DNA from 3 places in the Pseudomonas sp. H2_A10 genome. Region 1 is predicted to be linked to each of the others. Evidence: riboswitches for the same ligand, from Rfam matches in the RefSeq annotation. Region 1 holds a riboswitch; each other region holds the start of a gene.
What was found. Region 1 has a riboswitch for cobalamin ahead of AB4O23_RS16420 (CbtB domain-containing protein). Riboswitches for the same ligand answer to the same signal wherever they lie in the genome.
Positions count from the first base shown of each region.

Region 1 (4,207 bases):
GTCGCCTCGACCGCTGGCTGATACACGCATCTGGTAAAAAAGCTAAGGTCGATAAAGATGCGCATGCCCAGCCCGATACAGCGATGACTCGCTGAAACTGTCATTGGCCAGCACCCGACCCACCACAATCAGCGCCGTGCGCCGAAAGCCCTTGGCGGCGACTTTGCCGGCGATATCAGCGAGCGTGCCGACCGCCCAATCCTGGTCCGGCCACGTCGCGCGGTGCACCACGGCAATCGGGCAATCCGCGCCGTAATGCGGCAACAGCTCGGTGACGATCTTTTCCAGATGATTGACCCCCAGGTGAATCGCCATGGTCGTGCCGTGGCGGGCCAGGCTGTCGAAGTCTTCGCCGACCGGCATGCTGGTTTTATCGGCGTAGCGCGTCAGGATCACGCTTTGGGCGATGTCCGGCAGGGTCAGTTCGGCCTCCAGCAACGCAGCGCAGGCCGCCACTGCGGTGACGCCGGGGATGATCTGGAAGGGAATGTCCCATTCGCGCAACTGGCGGATTTGCTCGCCAATCGCGCCGTACAGGCTCGGGTCGCCGGAATGCACACGTGCCACGTCCTGGCCTTTGGCATGGGCGGCCTTGATCAGGTCGATGATTTGCTCCAGGTGCAATTCGGCGCTGTTGACCACCTGTTCCGCCTGATGGCCGTCCAATACCGCTGCGGGCACCAGGGAGCCGGCGTAAATGATCACCGGGCAACTGCGGATCAACCGTTGGCCCTTGATGGTAATCAATTCCGGGTCGCCGGGGCCGGCGCCGATGAAGTAGACGGTCATGGAGAGTTCCTGTCGAAAAACGGGCGAGCATGAAGGATGCTCATGATCGGAAAGCGCGATTATCGGGATTTTAGCCGGCGCAGGCCAACGCAAAGGTGGCCTGGGCGGTTTTCCGGCGGGTGATCAACAAGCGGGCAGGGCCGCCGCAGAGCTGTTCGGCCAGGGCCAGGGCGGCGCTTTCGGCGATGCCGTAACAGCCGGTATGGGCGAAGGCAACTGCGGATTTATGGCTCAGCCGCGCTTCATAAACGGCCAGTTGCCCGGCGCTGAAGCACCGCAAGGGCAGGTCGAGCCATCGGGCCAGGGCGAGTAGCCCCGGCTCGTTTTGTTTACGGTCGATGCTGGCCAGTGCCGTGACACGGTGACGCTCGATGCCGCCCTCGGCGAGGGCCGCATCAAACAGGCTCAACAGGGTGGCTGCATCACAACCGCGCTGGCAGCCCAGGCCGACCACGTAGGTCATGCCGAGTAGCGATCATCGCGGTTGCGACGGAACAGCCAGGCGCTGATCAGGCCCAGGGCCAGCCAGAACGCCATATTGGTCAGCTGCGAGGCGATCTTGAACTGCGCCTCCAGGGCTTGCGGCGCGAGCATTGAATGCACTAGCGGCTGCGGCGCGCCGAGTATGTGCGGCACCGCGAGGATGGCTGCGCCCAGCACTTTGAGCAGCCCATTGCGGCCGAAAACGATCAGCGCAATACCGGCGGCAGTAGAGGCGGCGGTGCCGATCCACCATGCCTGGCGTAGCGCCAAGTCAGCGGCGGCAGTGCCCGGCAACTCCGGTGGCAGGCCGAGGGTTGGCGCCAGCACAAAGGTCGCGTAACCCGCCAGGCCCCACAGCAGGCCCTGGGCGGTGCGAGTCGGCGTGCGCAAGGTGTAAAGGCCAGCCAGCATCAGCGCAAAACCGACGGCTACCACCAGGTTGGCGCCCGTGGTCGAGAGCACGCGCTGCCAGCCGTCTTCCGGCTCCCAGGCTTCGGCGTCATGGGTGTGCGCGGCAGCGCCGGCGGCGTGCTCATGCACAACCTCTGTGGCGGCCGGGGCTTTTTCAAAGGTTTCCCCCTGCAGAATCAGCGGGGCAACCCAGAAGCTTTGCAGCAGGGTCAGCAGCAGGGCGGCCAACAGGCCGCTGAACCCTGCGGTTTGCGCAATACGCTTGATCATGTCGGCAGGTCTCAATGGCACGGGAACGCGGCGCTGTGGCGGGTATCGTGGGCAGCGTTGTGCACCGCCTCAATGTGCGAGAAACCGGCGAAATACACCAGGCACGCACCGAGGATCGACGCGCCGATAGCGGCGCTCAGGCGTTGGCTCAGGGTGGAGGTGCTGCTGGCGGTGTGCGAGGTGCTGCTGATGATCGACATGGCGCGTCCCTTTCAGGTGTCAGGGTGAAACGAGCGCATGAAAACCCCGCGAGCCAGGCCCACAGGGTTCTGAACAGCGCCCGCCCACCGCGGGTTTGTTATCTGAAGTTTTCGGGCCGGTCTCCGGGCTTGCGAGGGACACTGGGTCTAGAAAGCATCGCCTTCCCATGCCGTACAGGCACAGTGGATCTGACGCTTCGCTCGCTTACCGTTGCGGGGGCAGCACCGGACTTGCCATACGGATATGACGTACCGGTTTCCCGTTTCACCCTGTGAAGGGCACCCGAAACAAGGCTTGTAGGAAAGCATGCAGAGCGGCGGTAGTCAAATTGACCGAGCCCCTGTAGCCTTGCACCCTTCGAGGTTCTTCGGCCCAGGCCGAAGCTAAGAAGGGAACGCGGTTCAAGCCGCGGCTGCCCCCGCAACTGTGAAGGGTTTACCGACTGCCATGCCACTGCCGATCAGGCGGGAAGGCGCAGCCGGCGCCGGTCGTACGGCCCGCAAGCCCCAAGCCAGGAGACCTGCCTCGCAACCGATTTTCCAATTCAACCGGGCGGGGTGATCCGGTGACGAAATCCGCTGCTGCGCGCTGTCGCAGGGCCAATCGTCCCGTATGCCCGCCCCAAAAGGGCATCCGATGAAAACACTGGCCAAACTTCCCGTCACCATCGTTACCGGCTTCCTCGGCTCGGGCAAAACCACCTTGCTGCGCCATATGCTCGACAACGCCCAGGGCCGTCGTATCGCGGTGATCGTCAACGAATTCGGCGAGCTGGGTATCGACGGTGAAATCCTCAAGCAGTGCTCCATCGGTTGCACCGAAGAAGAAGCCAACGGCCGTGTCTACGAATTGGCCAACGGCTGCCTGTGCTGCACGGTGCAGGAAGAGTTCTTCCCGGTGATGCGCGAACTGGTGGCCCGTCGTGGCGACCTCGACCATATCCTCATCGAAACCTCGGGCCTGGCCCTGCCAAAACCGCTGGTGCAAGCGTTCCAGTGGCCGGAAATCCGCAGCGCCTGCACGGTTGACGCGGTGATCACCGTGGTCGACAGCCCGGCCGTGGCCGCCGGCACCTTTGCCGCGTTCCCGGACCAGGTCGACGCCCAGCGCAAACTCGACCCGAACCTGGACCACGAGTCGCCGCTGCACGAGCTGTTCGCCGACCAACTGGCCAGCGCCGACCTGGTCATCCTCAACAAGTGCGACCTGATCAGCCCTGAAGACCTGGCCCGCGTGCGCCTGGAAGTCGCCGAAGAGCTGCCGCCGGCCGTCAAGGTCATTGAAGCGAGCAGCGGTCGCCTGCCGCTCGACGTGCTGATCGGCCTGGGTGCCGGCTCCGAGGAGCACATCGATGGTCGCCACAGCCATCACGATCACCACCATGAAGGCGAAGACGATCACGACCACGATGCGTTTGATTCGATCTCCATCGACCTGCCGCAAGCCGACGAAGCGCTGCTGCTCGACGCCCTGACCCAACTGGTGGTGCAACACGGCATCCTGCGCATCAAAGGGTTCGCCGCGATCCCCAACAAGCCGATGCGCCTGCTGATCCAGGGCGTGGGCACGCGTTTTGACAAGCATTTCGACCGCGCCTGGGGCGCAGACGAAGCGCGCATTACGCGCCTGGTGCTGATCGGCCAGGAGCTGGATGCCGCCGCCCTTGAAGCGCAATTGCGCGCCGCGCTCAGCGCTTAACCCATGCACCTGCTCAGGACTCAGCCCGGTGGTTTCGTCGCGGACGACAATATTGCCGACCTTGGTCAAACCCCCGCCGAACTGGTGATCCTGTGTAGCGGCGATTCGAGCCTGGCGCTGCTGGCCGAAGCGGCGCAGCAACTGCCCGAGGATTACCCCAGCCTGCGCCTGGCCAACCCGATGCAGGTGCAGAACCACGCCTCGGTCGACCTCTACGTTGACGAAGTGCTGCGCCACGCCAAGGTCATCCTGATTTCGTTGCATGGCGGCATCGCTTATTGGCGTTACGGCATCGAACGTCTGGTGGCGTTGGCCGAGCGCGGCGTCACGCTGATCCTGGTGCCGGGCGATGATC
Region 1 covers NZ_CP162821.1:3,514,025-3,518,231, forward strand. Annotated here, with positions in the region: gene cobM (precorrin-4 C(11)-methyltransferase) at 43-789, opposite strand; gene AB4O23_RS16410 (cobalamin biosynthesis protein) at 860-1,252, opposite strand; gene AB4O23_RS16415 (CbtA family protein) at 1,249-1,953, opposite strand; gene AB4O23_RS16420 (CbtB domain-containing protein) at 1,965-2,153, opposite strand; cobalamin riboswitch at 2,251-2,455, opposite strand; cobalamin riboswitch at 2,498-2,696, shown strand; gene cobW (cobalamin biosynthesis protein CobW) at 2,791-3,852, shown strand; partial or broken gene cobN (cobaltochelatase subunit CobN) at 3,856-4,207, shown strand, end outside.

Region 2 (4,207 bases), 640 kb from region 1:
CGCGAAGGCGTCGTCCGGTGTTGGTCTCGCGCTCACCTTTGGCAATCACCAGCACAAACAACCGGACCGGGCATTCGAATGAGCGCAACCGCTCAACATCAGCCCTCACTGACCAATTGCCCTCCAGGCACTTGGCTTGGGATATGTCGCCCAGACACTTGATTTCAGCAACCATGCTCGTTGAGCCACTGTCGTCCAGGGCATACAGGTCGGCTTTGCGCCGCTCGCCAATCGGCAAATCGGTCCAGAGGCTGATGTCATTCTTGAACCAGGCATACAAGCTGATTTCGGCCTGAATCCAGTGCTCGCGGCAACTGTTCAGTTGCAACACCTGTTCGAGTTTATCGCCCATTTCACGAAAGGCCCGCTCGAACAAAACAATCCATTGATCAGCATTCATGACTGACTCCCTGTGTATGACGTATCGAGGCTAGTGCTTGACTGGTGCATCCCAGCAATCCGGGTGGCGTGCGCAGACATCGTATTGGCGATCCATCAAGGCCATGCGGTTAATGTGGGCGTCCGTGGCCGCCCGGAACGACTGATTGCTGGTTGTGATATAGGCCGCGGTGCGGTCAGTCAGGCGTGCGTTTAACTGGCTGCGGGTGTGGGCATCCAGTGCCTGGGGCGCGGTGGCCATGGTTTGCAGTGTCACGTCGTTCAAACGACTCAACTCATCGCGGTAGGTGTTTACGTATTCGGCACGGGCCGCGTCATGCTGGTGGTTCAAGTCGTACTGCATGGCTTCCAGGTTCTGCTTGTAGAGCGCCCAATAGCCCTCGGGCAGCACGCCACCGTCTTGTTTACGCAATTTGGCAATGCGCGCGTCGTTATCCGGAGCCGGTTGGAGTACGGGCTTGCGCGCAGAAGTGACGACGGGGTCTTGATCAATGATCTGGTCGATCCAGCCCAGCCTTGAAGGGTTCGAGGGCAAAACCTGTCCTAACGGTTCAAGCGGCACTGGCGCAGCAGGTGGGGGTGACGACACTGACTGGGCGCAACCACCCAGCAGTAACAAGGTGCAAAGCCGGGTCAGGACAAGGACGTTGCGAAAAGACATAAGTTCTCCATGAACAAAGGCGAATCGAAAGGGCGCGGCAAATAATATCATTGAGCCATCACTGCGTATCACCCCATCGCCCAAGCATTCGCAGGGCGGTACAGCGCATCAATCCAGCATCCGGCTAAGCAGCCGGTGCCCATCTGCCGTCACCTCGACCATCGCCGACAACATCACGCCGTCGGCACCGTCCGTGGAGAGCAGGCTCCAAAAGTCCGGTGGCTGATACCTCACACCAACGGTGCCCGCCTTGGCGATCACATACACGTTGAGCACTTGCCCGGGTTGCATCAACGGGCTGTCACCCTCGACCTTGTAACCGAGCACTTGCGGCTTTTGTATGCGCGCCTGCCCCATGGCATAGCCCGCAAACTCACGCACCGCGACGGCATGGCCCGCGTCCAGTTCCTGTTGTATCGCCGCCCCCACATTGGCCAGCCGCTCGCCGCCCTGAACGTGGGCGACTCCGTTGGCCAGCGCACGGCGCGCAGTCATCAGCAATTGGCGTTGCGCCGGGGTGGCATTGGGTGTGGCAAACGTCCAGACCTGAGCAACATGGGCCTGCGCCGATGCCGCGATCAACTCCACTTTTACCAGCGCCGCGTCCGGGAACGGCACATCGGTGGGCGGCGCGGCGCTCACCTGGTTATTCACCGACACCGCCACCGCTGCCGGGTAGCCGCGATAACCGAACATCATCGGCAGCCAGCCGTGCTGTGCGTACTGGTAGAGTAAAAATTCCTGGACCGCAGTGCCGGTGCCGCCCTTGCGGATCAGCGGCGCGACCTTGCGCAACAGGTCACTGGCGATGGGCGCCAGTTTGGCTTCCTCGGCAAGAATGGTTGCGTCATCCAACTGGGCGATGGCGCGGGCCCTGTCGCCGATCGCGTCGGTGTAGCGGGCGAGCGCAGGGTCAGCGGCGTGTGCGCTCATGCAAAACAACAGTGGCACTATTCCCAGACGTATCAACATGGCCTTCCTTGGGTTGGTTATGGACGGACCCGAATTGTACCTCCACCCAGCGCCCAAGATGGACTACCATACCGCGCCGGTTCCCAAACGGGACTAATAGGGAATTCGAAACGCCGCACGCGGCGCCAATCGAAACTGCCCCCGCAACTGTAGATGCCGAGCCTGCTCCTTCATGCCACTGGACACCGTCCGGGAAGGCCGGAGCGAGGCGACGACGCATCAGTCAGGAGACCTGCCGGCCCAGCAACATCACTCACCGGCGGGGTGTCCGGGAAGGACATCCTCGCCTGCCCGAGCGGCAGCGTTCGAGGGCGTATTTCCGAGCCGTAACGCCCCTGCTGCACGTACGGTTCACACGGAGATTGCCCCATGCTGCCACGCGTTACCGCCCTGATCGCCGGGCTGGGCTTGTGTGCCCTGGCCCAAGCGGCGCCCACTCATTACCCGCTGGCGGTCGAAAACTGCGGCAGCACCGTGACCTTCCAGCACGCCCCCGAGCGCAGCGTGACCATCGGCCAGGCCGCCACCGAAATGCTCTACGCCCTGGGCGTGGGTGACAAAGTGGTCGGCACCTCGCTGTGGTTCAACAGCGTGTTGGCGCCGTTCAAGGCGCAGAACGACGGCATCGACCGCCTGGCCAACAACGAGCCGAGCTTTGAAGCGGTGATCGCCAAGCGCCCGCAACTGGTGGCGGCCGAGCTGGAATGGGTGGTCGGCGCGCAAGGGGTGGTGGGCACGCGCGAGCAGTTCCATGAATTGCAAATCCCCACCTACCTGCTGCCCTCCGACTGTGAAGGCAAAGACAACCTGGTCGGCGCCGACGGCACGCGGCTGGAGCCGTTCCGCATCGAGACGATCTACAAAAGCATCCACCAACTGGCGCAGATCTTCGACGTGCAGGATCGCGGCCAACAACTGAACGACGAACTCAAAGCGCGCCTGGCCAAATCCGTCGCCACCGCGCAAGGCAAGGGCTTGAAACACGCCAGCGCACTGGTCTGGTTCTCCAGCGCCGAGATGGCCAGCGACCCTTATGTGGCCGGGCACAAGGGCGTTCCCGAATTCATGTTGGAAACCCTCGGTTTGCACAACGTGGTGCAGTCCGATGAAGAGTGGCCCGCCGTCGGCTGGGAGACCCTCGCCAAAGCCAACCCGACCTTCCTGGTGATCGCCCGCATGGACCGCCGCCGCTACCCCGCCGACGACCATGAAAAGAAACTCGCCTTCCTGCGCAGCGACCCGGTCACGCGCAACATGGACGCGGTAAAAAACAACCGCATCATCATCCTCGATGCCCTGGCGCTGCAGGCAAGCCTGCGCACCTTTGATGGCCTTGAACAACTGGCCGCGGCCATCGACGGCTACAACCTGCCCAAATGATCCGTACCCTACTCGCCCTCGCGCTGCTGCTGGCCGCCGTCCTCGCCGGCGTGGCCATCGGCGAAACCGCCATCGAACCGCAGGTGGTGTTGCAGGTGCTCGCCAATAAACTGTGGAACGCCGGCTACCTGCTGGACCCCATCGACGAAGGCGTGGTGTGGAACTACCGCCTCACGCGCACCCTGGTCGCCGCCGCCTGCGGCGCCGGGCTGGCCACCTGCGGGGTGATTCTGCAATCGTTGTTGCGTAACCCGTTGGCCGACCCGTACTTGTTGGGCATCAGCGCCGGCGCCTCGACCGGCGCGGTGCTGGTGGCGTTGATGGGCGTGGGCGGCGGCTTGGTTTCGCTGTCGGCCGGCGCGTTTGTCGGGGCCATGGCGGCATTCGCCCTGGTGATTTTATTGGCGCGGGCCAGTGGCTCCATGAGCGGCACCGGGCAGATCATCCTCGCGGGCATCGCCGGCTCGCAGCTGTTCAATGCGCTCACCGCATTCCTGATCACCAAGTCCGCCAGCTCGGAACAGGCGCGCGGCATCCTGTTCTGGCTGCTCGGCAACCTCAGCGGCGTGCGCTGGCCGTCGGTGTGGCTGGCGGTGCCGGTCGCCGTGGCGGGCTTGGCCGTGTGCCTGTGGCACCGGCGTGCGCTGGATGCGTTTACCTTCGGCAGCGACTCGGCGGCGTCCCTCGGCATTGCGGTGCGCCGCGTACAGTTTGTGCTGGTGGGCTGCGCCGCGCTGGTCACGGCGGTGATGGTGTCGATTGTCGGCTCCATTGGCTTTGTCGGCCTGGTGATCC
Region 2 covers NZ_CP162821.1:2,873,437-2,877,643, reverse strand. Annotated here, with positions in the region: gene AB4O23_RS13365 (hypothetical protein) at 1-400, opposite strand, end outside; gene AB4O23_RS13360 (hypothetical protein) at 431-934, opposite strand; gene AB4O23_RS13355 (M24 family metallopeptidase) at 1,169-2,032, opposite strand; cobalamin riboswitch at 2,093-2,286, shown strand; gene AB4O23_RS13350 (ABC transporter substrate-binding protein) at 2,402-3,412, shown strand; gene AB4O23_RS13345 (FecCD family ABC transporter permease) at 3,409-4,207, shown strand, end outside.
Region 2: it holds a riboswitch for cobalamin, as region 1 does, so the genes downstream of both, AB4O23_RS13350 (ABC transporter substrate-binding protein) here and AB4O23_RS16420 (CbtB domain-containing protein) in region 1, are expected to answer to the same signal.

Region 3 (4,207 bases), 940 kb from region 1:
GAGCAGCTCGATCAGGCCTCTTTGCAGGCGCAACGAAAATTGACGATCCCTTTTCTCAAAGAGACGTTGGGTTGGTAACACGTTGATTTGTCACGATTCGGCACTTTTCAGGCGCCAGAAAACCTACGTCTGAGCCCGGCGGGCTACGCATTTACGTCATTAATTGGAATCAGGGCTTAGATGTCACGGTCCAATCGCGAAGTCACATAGCGCACGATTGAATTTGCAAATCGATGTGATAGAGGGCATAGTCTCGGCTTCTTTACACATCAGCCACGGTCGTGCCCATGCTAAATCGCTTCGCACCCCTCGTGCCTCTCGCACTCGTTACCCTGTTGTTTGGTTGCGCCTCCCACCCTCAACAAGTGGCAGAGCAGCAGAAGCCTCAACAACAGTCCCAGGCAAAATTCGTCGCTGCGCAGTCTGCTTCCGTTTATGAAGAAGAGCTGGCAACCGAGAAAGAACTGGCCGATTTCTCCGGCAACAAGCCTTACCAGCTTCCAGTTCTGGCCGACAGTATCCTAGAACGCGGCATGTCCCTGATCGGTACCCGTTACCGTTTCGGAGGTACCTCCGAAGCCGGTTTCGATTGCAGCGGTTTTATCGGCTATCTGTTTCGCGAAGAAGCCGGCATGAACCTGCCACGCTCCACGCGCGAAATGATCAACGTGAAAGCACCGTTGGTCGCACGCAACAACCTCAAGCCCGGTGATCTGCTTTTCTTCAGTACGGCAGGCCGTGGTCGTGTCAGTCACGCCGGTATCTACTTGGGTGACAACCAGTTTATCCACTCCAGCAGCCGTCGCAGTGGCGGTGTGCGAGTCGACAGCCTGGGTGACAGCTACTGGAGCAAAACCTTCATCGAAGCCAAGCGCGCACTCGCCATGGCCCCGACTACGGTTACCGCCAGTAAGTAAACTTAAAGTGATACTTGAAGTTTGACGCGTAAGCGCTAGAATCCCTGGATATTGTTGTAACCCGTTCGCGCGAGCTTTGCTTGCGCGTTCTGGTTTTCAGCGTTCGGCAGCGAAAGCCGCATCCAGACCAGGATTGTTCTGCACATGTCGACCTCGGCCCGCCTGATTCTAATTGTTTGCGCCGCGCTTCTCAGCGCCTGCGCCAGCCGCACACCGCCGCCCGCGCCCATCGCGGTCAAGCCCAAGCCGGTGTTCAATTATTCCACCCAGAACTTTTCGCCTGCTGCCGAAGACGTGCTCTTTCGTGCGCTGGGCCTGGTCGGCACGCCTTATCGCTGGGGCGGTAACACGCCAGACTCCGGTTTTGATTGCAGCGGTCTGATCGGCTTCGTCTACCGCGACGCCGCCGGCATTTCCCTGCCACGCACCACGCGCGAGCTGATCGTGATGCGCGCCCAGGATGTGAGCGAGCAGAACCTGCAAACCGGCGACCTATTGTTCTTCGCCACCGGTGGTGGCTCGCAGGTCAGCCATGCTGGGATCTACGTGGGTGAAGGTCGCTTTGTCCATGCGCCGCAAACCGGTGGCACGGTGAAACTGGACACCCTGTCCAAAGCGTATTGGCAGAATGCTTACCTGAGTGCCAAGCGCGTATTGCCGGGCAATCTGGCGCGTAATCCTTAGAATCAATGCCACGTTGCACGCTTAAAGCTGCAAGACGGCGCAATGCCTGCTTGTAGCTTTAGGCTTGACGCTTGCAGCTAGCCCTCCAACCCACTAACCTTCGCCGCTTGTTCCAGGTGCTCTGTGACCCGTGGGTCGACAGAGTGAAACAGGGAAGCCGGTGAGTGAGCGCGCTTATACACAGCGCCGCCGCAATTCCGGCGCTGCCCCCGCAACGGTAAATGAGTCAAGACCCTGCATTGAGCCACTGTATCGCTCGCGATATGGGAAGGCGCAGCGTCGACCTGTTCGCTTCAGAACGCCACTCATGAGCCCGGAGACCGGCCAGGATCATCCAACAGCATCACGGTGGGCGATGCTTGGCTGTCTGTTTTTTCTTTTCCCTGCCCGCCGTTTTTGTTCAGCCCCAACGGAGAGCTGCCATGACCGATACCCCCGACCGCGATGAACGCCACCTGGCACGCATGCTGCGCAAAAAAGCCGTGATCGACGAGCGCATCGCCAATTCACCCAATGAATGCGGCTTGCTATTGGTGCTCACCGGTAATGGCAAAGGCAAGAGCAGCTCGGCATTCGGCATGCTCGCCCGCGCCATGGGCCATGGCATGCAGTGCGGCGTGGTGCAGTTCATCAAGGGGCGTAACAGTACCGGCGAAGAATTGTTTTTCCGCCGTTTCCCCGAGCAAGTGCGCTTTCACGTGATGGGCGAAGGCTTCACTTGGGAAACCCAGGACCGGCAGCGCGATATTGCCGCCGCCGAAGCCGCCTGGGCCGTGTCGCGCCAATTACTGCAAGACCCGTCCATTGGCCTGGTGGTGCTGGATGAGCTCAATATTGCCCTCAAGCATGGCTACCTCGACCTCGATCATGTTCTGAGCGACCTGCAAGCCCGCCCACCGATGCAACACGTGGTCGTCACCGGCCGTGGCGCCAAGCCCGAGTTGATCGAAATGGGCGACACCGTCACTGAAATGGGCATGCTCAAGCATGCGTTCCAGGCCGGTATCAAGGCACAGAAGGGCGTCGAACTGTGAACCCGCCCCGTCATTGCCCGGCTGTATTGATCGCCGCTCCGGCGTCCGGCCAGGGCAAAACCACCGTCACCGCCGCGCTCGCCCGTTTGCATCGCAACCTGGGGCGCAACGTGCGCGTGTTCAAATGCGGCCCGGACTTTCTGGACCCGATGATCCATGAGCGCGCCAGCGGTGCGCCGGTTTATCAATTGGACATGTGGATGGTGGGCGAGCAGGAAAGTCGCCGCTTGTTGTGGGAAGCGGCGGGGGAGGCGGACCTGATCCTGATCGAGGGCGTGATGGGCCTGTTCGACGGCACGCCGTCCAGCGCCGACCTGGCGCGGCACTTCGGCGTGCCGGTGTTGGGCGTGATCGACGGCACCGCCATGGCCCAGACCTTTGGCGCGCTGGCATTGGGCCTGGCGCGCTATCAGCCGGACCTGCCGTTTGCCGGGGTACTGGCCAACCGCGTCGGCACGCTGCGCCATGCGCAGTTGCTCGAAGGCAGCCTCACCGAAGGCCTGCGCTGGTACGGCGCGTTGTCACGTGAGACCGGTATCGAGCTGCCCAGCCGTCACCTGGGGCTGGTGCAGGCCAGCGAATTGAATGATCTCGATGTGCGCCTGGACGCCGCCGCCCAGGCCCTGGGCAGCAGTTGCGAAGTCGCGCTGCCGCCGCCGGTGGCCTTCGCCGCACCGCAGGTGATCGAGGCGGAGCCATTGCTCAAGGGCGTGCGCATCGCCGTCGCCCGTGACGAAGCCTTCGCGTTCACCTACGGCGCCAGCCTCGACCTGCTGCGAGCGATGGGGGCTCAGTTGAGCTTCTTTTCGCCGATCCATGATCACGCACTGCCCGACGCCGACAGCCTCTATCTGCCCGGTGGTTACCCGGAACTGCACCACCAGGCGCTGTCGGAAAATACCCCTATGCTCGCTGCCATCCGCGCCCACCACGCCGCCGGCAAGCCGTTGCTCGCCGAATGCGGCGGCATGCTCTACCTGCTGGACTCGCTCACCGACGTCGACGGCAACCGTGCCGAACTGCTCGGCCTTTTACCGGGCGATGCGGTGATGCAAAAGAAACTCGCGGCCCTGGCCCTGCAAAGCGTCGAACTGCCGGAAGGCGTGTTGCGTGGGCACACGTATCACCATTCCCTGACCAGCACCGAGTGCCAGCCGATTGCCCGTGGCCTGAGCCCTAACGGTGGGCGCGGTGCCGAGGCGGTTTACCGACAGGGGCGGATGACAGCCTCTTATGTGCACTTTTATTTCCCATCGAACCCATCAGCGGTCGCCGCCTTGTTTGCACCCAATGTGGGAGGGGGCTTGCCCTCGATAGGGCCATGACCGACAACGCATTTGCCCCGGCCGACCGCGACGCCGTCTACCGCGCCATCGCCGAGCGCCGCGACATGCGCCACTTCAGCGGCGGTACGGTGGCTCCCGAATTGCTTCATCGCCTGCTCCAGGCCGCGCATCAGGCACCCAGTGTGGGTTTGATGCAGCCGTGGCGTTTTATCCGCATCAGCGACCGCCACCTGCGTGGGCAAATCCAGCAAGTGGTCGAAGAAGAGCGCGTGCGCACCGCCCAAGC
Region 3 covers NZ_CP162821.1:2,577,524-2,581,730, forward strand. Annotated here, with positions in the region: gene hda (DnaA regulatory inactivator Hda) at 1-78, shown strand, start outside; gene AB4O23_RS12035 (C40 family peptidase) at 288-917, shown strand; gene AB4O23_RS12040 (C40 family peptidase) at 1,062-1,601, shown strand; cobalamin riboswitch at 1,699-1,944, shown strand; gene cobO (cob(I)yrinic acid a,c-diamide adenosyltransferase) at 2,024-2,635, shown strand; gene AB4O23_RS12050 (cobyrinate a,c-diamide synthase) at 2,632-3,960, shown strand; gene bluB (5,6-dimethylbenzimidazole synthase) at 3,957-4,207, shown strand, end outside.
Region 3: it holds a riboswitch for cobalamin, as region 1 does, so the genes downstream of both, cobO (cob(I)yrinic acid a,c-diamide adenosyltransferase) here and AB4O23_RS16420 (CbtB domain-containing protein) in region 1, are expected to answer to the same signal.